Linked DNA regions of Thiohalobacter thiocyanaticus. The protein of the gene in region 2 interacts with the protein of the main gene of each other region in a pairwise test. Links are inferred from orthologs where the notes say so. Each region holds a gene or a part of one and is shown on either strand. Other genes may lie near its edges.

Region 1 (3,397 bases), 100 kb from region 2 along the record:
CAGGCCCACGTCGGCGGAACCGACGCTGGTGCCCAGGCTGCCGTAGTACTCGAAGAAGTCCAGCTTGTCGGTGCCGGGGTACCAGAAGTACAGCAGGCCGACATCGTAGCTGAGGCCGCCCATCTCGCCGGAGTAGCCACCGTAGATGTCCATCTCCATATCGGCGATCTCGCCGTCGCCGTCGGCATCGGCCAGTTCGACATTGGAGGCCCAGGTGCCGATATACAGCCCGCTCTCATGACCGAAGTCGAAACCGCCCGAGATGGCCGGCTCGATGGCGTCCTCGCCGGTCTGCGAGATGCCGCGGAACATGTAGTTGGAGGACAGGGCCACGTTCGCGCTGGCTTCGGCATAGGCCGCACCGGTGGCGCTCAGCATGACAACGCTTGCGAGGGTGTGAGTGAGGTATTTCATCGTTTGCATCTCCTGTTGTGAAGTCGATATTGCTTGCTGTTTCAGTCTGGATTCAGGGTGGCGGACGCCAGGCGGCGTCCGCCGTATCCATCCATGGACAAGGGGAACACGTTGCATGGCCTCAGATGCCTGAGCCCTTGGAGCCGGTGAACTCGGGATAGGCCTCCAGGCCGCACTCGACCAGATCCACGCCCTCGTACTCTTCCTCCTCGCTGACGCGGATGCCCATCACGGCCTTGATCACACCCCAGACGATGAGGCTGGCGATGAAGGTCCAGGCCAGGATGGTGACCAGTCCGAGCAGCTGACCGCCGAGGGTGGCGTCCGAGTTGGACAGCACCACTGCGAGCAGGCCCCACATGCCGACCACGCCGTGGACCGAGATGGCGCCGACCGGATCGTCGATCTTCAGCTTGTCCAGGGTGATGATGGAGAACACCACCAGGATGCCGCCGATCACGCCGACGATGGTGGCCAGCAGCGGGGTCGGGGCCAGCGGTTCGGCCGTGATCGCGACCAGACCGGCTAACGCGCCGTTGAGCGCCATGGTCAGATCGGTCTTGCCGAACAGCAGGCGGGCGGTGAGCATGGCGGCGACCACGCCGCCGGCGGCGGCCATGTTGGTGTTGACGAACACCAGGGCGACGGCGTTGGCCTCGTCCACGTTGGAGATCATCAGCTCCGAGCCGCCGTTGAAGCCGAACCAGCCCAGCCACAGGATGAAGGTGCCCAGTGTGGCCAGCGGCATGTTCGCGCCCGGGATAGGGTTGATCTGACCGTCCGGGCCGTACTTGCCCTTGCGTGCGCCCAGCAGCAGTACGCCGGCCAGGGCGGCGGCCGCGCCGCACATGTGCACCACACCGGAACCGGCGAAGTCCTGGAAGCCCGCGGCATCGAGGAAACCGCCGCCCCACTTCCAGTAGCCCTGCATCGGATAGATGAAGCCGGTCATGACCACGGCGAAGATCAGGAAGGCCCACAGCTTCATGCGCTCGGCGACCGCGCCCGAGACGATGGACATGGCGGTGGCCACGAACACCACCTGGAAGAAGAAGTCCGACATGCCGGAGTAATAGGTCTCTCCGCCGCTTGCCAGCACCTCTTCAACGGTATTGTCGCCGCCCAGCAGAAAGCTGATGCCCGGCCATACCGAACTGACCGCCTCGCCGGGGTACATGATGTTGTAGCCGACCAGCATGTACATGATGCTGGCGACCGCGAACAGGGCGATATTCTTGGTCAGAATCTCGGCCGTATTCTTGGCCCGTACCATACCGGCCTCCAGCATGGAAAAGCCGGCGGCCATCCACATTACCAAAGCGCCGGATACCAGGAAGTAGAAGGTATCGAGCGCATAACTGAGTTGAATCACATCTTCCACGGTTCATTCCTCCGCTACGAGTTGTCGGAAATCGTTGATGATCAGAGCGCGTCCGGACCGGTTTCGCCGGTACGGATGCGAATGGCCTGCTCAAGCTCGTAGACGAAGATCTTGCCGTCGCCGATCTTGCCGGTATTGGCCGCCTTGCTGATGGCCTCCAGCACGCGGTCGAGCAGATCGTCGTTGACTGCGACTTCGAGTTTGACCTTCGGCAGGAAGTCCACGACGTATTCCGCGCCGCGGTACAGCTCGGTGTGGCCCTTCTGCCGTCCGAAGCCCTTGACCTCTGTGACGGTGACGCCCTGCACCCCGATCTCGGACAGTGCCTCGCGTACATCGTCCAGCTTGAAGGGCTTGATGATTGCCGTTACTAACTTCATTTGAATCGTCTCCTTGAGCCCGGGACCCCGGCCGTCGTCGGCTGCAGCGGGTCACTGAGTTGTGCGGGTGGTTCCGATCTGGCTGCGGTGGGGATCGCTGGTGTGTCCACACCGGTGCCTGCACGGGTAATCACGACACCCGGGTCATTGCAGAAGCCGTGCCATTAAAAAATTGCTATTGATTACATATGGATGGAGAGGATGTGTGGAACTGAGGAGGGGAGCGTGCACCAGGATGGTGAGTCCGGTTGCGGGCTGCACCGGCAGTTGGCACCACAATGGTGCGGGCTGCATGGGTCGGCTGGACCCCCGGGGTGTGCATGCGCTAGAGTGGCGAACATGCCGGATCCCAAGATACTTGACGAGATTGCCCAGCGGCTCAGCCAGGCCATGCCTGCCGGGGTGAAGTCCCTGCAGTCGGACCTGGACAAGAACCTGCGCGGCGCACTGGCTTCGGCCCTGGAGCGGCTCGACCTGGTCACCCGCGAGGAGTTCGAGGTGCAGGCCGCCGTACTGGCCCGCACCCGCGAGAAGCTGGACGCCATGAACGCGCGTGTGGCCGAACTGGAGCGCCGGGTGTTGGGACAGTCGCCGCAGGACAATGCCGCGGACGGCTCCGGCGAGGATATGGACGGCGGTTGAGACCCCTCCTGTCCGTTATCCAGGCCTGTTTTGTCGGACCGGAAAAACACTGAACCGCAAAGTTGCCCAAGGCGCGTGAAGGATCCATCGAAATCGTGATCCTGTGACGTTGCGGGTTCTCTGAACCTTCGCGCGCCTTCTTCGCCTTTGCGGTTTGAAGATGAAACCCTGCACGGACGCAGGATGGACAGAGGAAGGGAAGCCATGTCACTGGCCGTGGTCTACAGCCGCGCCCAGCTGGGGATCGCCGCGCCGCTGGTCAGCGTCGAGGTCCACCTGAGCAACGGCCTGCCGGGTCTGTCCATCGTGGGTCTGCCGGAGACGGCGGTGCGCGAGAGCAAGGACCGGGTACGTGCCGCGTTGATGAACAGCGGTTTCGAGTTTCCGGCCCGCCGCATCACCATCAACCTGGCCCCGGCCGACCTGCCCAAGGAAGGCGGGCGTTTTGATCTGGCCATCGCGCTGGGCATTCTGGCCGCCTCCCGACAACTTCCCCCTGAGCCGCTGCAGGATCACGAATTCACCGGCGAACTGTCACTGTCCGGCGAACTGCGCCCGGTCACCGGCGTGCTGCCCTGTG
Region 2 (3,863 bases):
CCGTGCCGGACGGGCTGGATTATGTTGGCAGCATGAAGCACTGGATCCTGATACTTGCGCTGCTGGGCACAGCCGCCCAGGCCGGAACCGTCTACCGTTGGGTGGACGAGGACGGCAGGGTGCATTACAGCGACAGCCCCCGGCCCGGGGCCGAGGCGGTCGAGCTGCGCCAGCCCAATGTCTACGAGGCGCCGAAGAACCTGCCGAAGATCCAGTCCGGTTCCCGGACTCCCGAGGCCGGACCGGCCGGGTATGACAGCCTGGCGATCACCTATCCGGAACCGGACACCGCCTTCTGGGATAACCAGGGCAACTTCAGTCTGCGGCTCAGCCTGGAGCCGGAACTGAACACGAGCGCCGGACACCGCATCCGGATCAGCCTCGACGGCAAGGTCCAGGGCACCACCCGGAACCTGCAATGGCAGTTCACCGGGGTGGACCGCGGTACCCACAGCGTCGTGGCCGAGGTGGTCGACGGGGATGGAAATACCCTCATCAGCAGCGACCCCGTCAGCTTCCACCTGCACCAGCAATCCATCAATCTCCCTGCCCGCAAGGCCAATCCCTGATCCGGTGCCGGGCGCCCTGCCACAATATGCACTATAATGGTGCATTGAGGCCCGTTACCGGGGCGCGCTGACCACACGGCCTGTTGCAAGGGGTTTTCGTCCCGCAACGAAGTGAATCCCTACCCTCTGTTTTTAAAGGTGTTTCATGCGCGCGCCCCGAAATCGGGCAGGGTCGCCGGCGTGTCGACAGCATGGCCGGATTCTTGCACAGGCCTTGTTACATGAATGTGCAGCTAACGCCGATGACGCGCGAAAAGTCGATCCTGGACAACATCACCACGGCAATCCTGATGGTCGATGCCGGGATGCGGGTCGAATACATGAATCCGGCCGCCGAGATGCTGCTGGCCCAGAGCGCCAGCCATGCCACCGGCCAGCGCCTGCCGGAATTGCTGCCCGCGGCCGACGCCCTGCTCGACCGGGTCCGCAGCGCCCTGGACGAGAACCGCACCTACACCGAACGCGAGGTGGCGCTGAGGCTGCACCAGGGTGGGGAGGTAACGGTGGACTGCACCCTGTCGCCGCGCCAGGACAGCGGCCCGCCGTCCCATGTGCTGATCGAACTGATCCAGGTCGACCGCCATCTGCGCATCAGCCGCGAGGAAAATCTGCTGGAACAGAGCCAGGCCATGCGTCAGCTGGTCCGCGGCCTGGCCCATGAGATCAAGAATCCGCTGGGCGGTCTGCGCGGGGCGGCCCAGCTGCTCGAGCGCGAACTGGATTCCGACGAACTGAAGGAATACACCCGCATCATCATCGGCGAGGCCGACCGGCTGCGCACCCTGGTCAACCGCATGCTGGGGCCGAACAATGTGCCGCAGAAGCGCATGAGCAACATCCATCAGGTGCTGGAGCATGTGCGCAGCCTGGTGGTTGCCGAGAGCCATCGCGAAGTCGAGGTCGAACGCGACTACGATCCAAGCATTCCGGATTTCGAGTTCGATCCGGAAATGCTCATCCAGGCAATTCTCAACATCATGCGCAACGCCGCGCGTGCCATGGGCGGACAGGGGACGATCCTGCTGCGGACGCGGACCCTGCGCCAGTTCACCATCGGCCATAAACGCCACCGCCTGGTGCTGCGGTTGGACGTGGAGGACAACGGGCCCGGCATTCCGTCGGAACTGATGGAGACCGTCTTCTACCCCCTGGTGACCGGTCAGGCCGAGGGTACCGGGCTGGGGCTGTCGATCTCGCAGTCCCTGATCAACCTGCACGGCGGCCTGATCGAATGTGAGAGCGTGCCGGGCAGAACAGTCTTTACCCTATTACTACCGCTGGAGCCTGTGGAATGACTGAACAGGAAAGCATCTGGGTGATCGACGACGATCGCTCCATCCGCTGGGTGCTGGAGAAGGCACTCAAGCAGGCCGGAATGGATGTATCGAGTTTTGCCAGCGCCACCGGCGTACTGGATGCGTTGGAACAGGGGCACCCGGATGCGCTGGTCAGCGATATCCGCATGCCCGGCATCGATGGCCTGGACCTGTTGAACCAGGTACGCGCGCGGTATCCCGATCTGCCGGTCATCATCATGACCGCCCACTCCGATCTGGACAGCGCCGTATCCGCCTACGAGGGCGGTGCCTTCGAATACCTGCCCAAACCCTTCGATGTGGACGAGGCCGTGGCCCTGGTACGGCGTGCCGTCGAGCACCGCTGCAAACAGCTGCGTGAGGAAGCGCCGCGCACGGAAAGCCTGGAGACCCCGGAGATCGTCGGTGAGGCGCCGGCCATGCAGGAGGTCTTCCGCGCCATCGGCCGCTTGTCCCGTTCCAACATTACTGTTCTGATCAACGGCGAGTCCGGAACCGGCAAGGAACTGGTGGCGCATGCCCTGCACCGGCACAGCCCGCGCAGCGAGGCGCCATTCATCGCGCTCAACATGGCGGCGATCCCGCGTGACCTGCTGGAATCCGAACTGTTCGGGCACGAGCGCGGCGCCTTCACCGGCGCCCAGAACCGCCGCACCGGGCGGTTCGAGCAGGCCGACGGCGGCACCCTGTTCCTGGACGAGATCGGCGACATGCCGGCGGAACTGCAGACCCGCCTGCTGCGGGTGCTGGCCGATGGCGAGTTCTACCGCGTAGGCGGCCACACCCCCATCCAGGTGGACGTGCGCATCATTGCCGCGACCCACCAGAACCTGGAGCAGCTGGTGCGCGAAGGGCGCTTCCGCGAAGACCTGTTCCACCGCCTCAACGTGATCCGTATCCATATCCCCCCGGTGCGCGAGCGACGCGAGGACATACCGCTGCTGCTGCGTTTCTTCCTCGACCGCGCCGCCCGGGAGCTGAACGTCGAGCCCAAGCAGGTCCGGACCGAAGTGGTGGAATTCCTGCAGCGCCAGGAATGGCCGGGGAACGTGCGCCAGATCGAGAACCTGTGCCGCTGGCTGACGGTGATGGCCTCAAGCCAGGAAGTACACATGGACGATCTGCCGCCGGAACTGCTGGCCGAGGCCCCCGGCATGGTTGACGAAGGCACGGACTGGGAACGCGCCCTGCAGCAATGGGCCGAGCGTGAGCTCGGGCGCGGCGAAAGCAGCCTGCTCGACCGTGCCACGCCTGCCTTCGAGCGCATCATGATCGAGGCCGCACTGCGCCAGACCCAAGGCCGGCGTCAGGACGCTGCCCGCCTGCTCGGCTGGGGGCGCAATACGCTGACGCGCAAGATCAAGGAACTGGAACTGGATGAGATGAAGGGGCAGACGGTGGGGCATTGACCATGGCGTGTCATCGCCACGGGTGAACACGCTTAATGCGTGAGGCAGTGATGAGTGCTGTAGGTCGGGTTAGCCTGAAAGGCGTAACCCGACATCGTCCGCCGTTGCGTCGGGTTACGCTGCGCTAACCCGACCTACGTATTCAGGGATTCACAACGCCTTGCCCTCCTCCCGCAGCGCCGCACCGACCGCCAGAAGCCCGTGCGCCCAGATCCCGGTATCGATCTCGGCACCGGAGAAGATCAGTTCGGGCGCGAGCAGCCGGCCCTCCAGCCCGACCTGTCCATGCAACTCGCTGACCAGCCCGGGCAGGGCCTCGGCCGTTGGCGCGATGTAGAGATGATTGATCGGCGCCTGCTGGAAATAGCGATCGTAGTAATCCATGGAGCGCTGGATCTCGAGTGCCAGGCTGGACACGGCCATGGCCCGGCGATCGGGGTCCGGGTCGGCCAGCGCCGCGTGTCCCAACTCGATGGTTCGGGCCAGGTACAGGGTGTTGTCGCGGCACAGCGCGATGAGGCCGCGTCCGGCCTCCAGGTACATCAGCGCCACACCCTGCTCCTGCTCCG

What was found. The genes of interacting proteins can lie anywhere in the genome.
Region 1: the proteins of glnL (region 2) and glnK interact in binary tests that used the Escherichia coli proteins (3 or more experiments, as listed by UniProt). The link is inferred for Thiohalobacter thiocyanaticus from one-to-one orthologs.

The regions. Positions count from the first base shown.
Region 1 is NZ_AP018052.1:289,637-293,033, forward strand. The notes cover bases 507-3,221. They hold glnK (P-II family nitrogen regulator), read right to left. Parts: upstream 2,176-3,221; coding sequence 1,837-2,175; downstream 507-1,836. Other genes in these bases: CFK21_RS01345 (ammonium transporter), read right to left, coding at 536-1,795; ubiK (ubiquinone biosynthesis accessory factor UbiK), read left to right, coding at 2,515-2,817; CFK21_RS01360 (YifB family Mg chelatase-like AAA ATPase), read left to right, coding at 3,022-3,221. Also shown: CFK21_RS01340 (TorF family putative porin), read right to left, coding at 1-414; more of CFK21_RS01360, read left to right, coding at 3,222-3,397. UniProt on the Escherichia coli protein: Involved in the regulation of nitrogen metabolism. Regulates the activity of its targets by protein-protein interaction in response to the nitrogen status of the cell.
Region 2 is NZ_AP018052.1:185,400-189,262, reverse strand. The notes cover bases 1-2,827. They hold glnL (nitrogen regulation protein NR(II)), read left to right. Parts: upstream 1-790; coding sequence 791-1,864; downstream 1,865-2,827. Other genes in these bases: ntrC (nitrogen regulation protein NR(I)), read left to right, coding at 1,861-2,827; CFK21_RS00885 (DUF4124 domain-containing protein), read left to right, coding at 33-569. Also shown: more of ntrC, read left to right, coding at 2,828-3,294; type IV pilus biogenesis protein PilM, read right to left, coding at 3,445-3,863.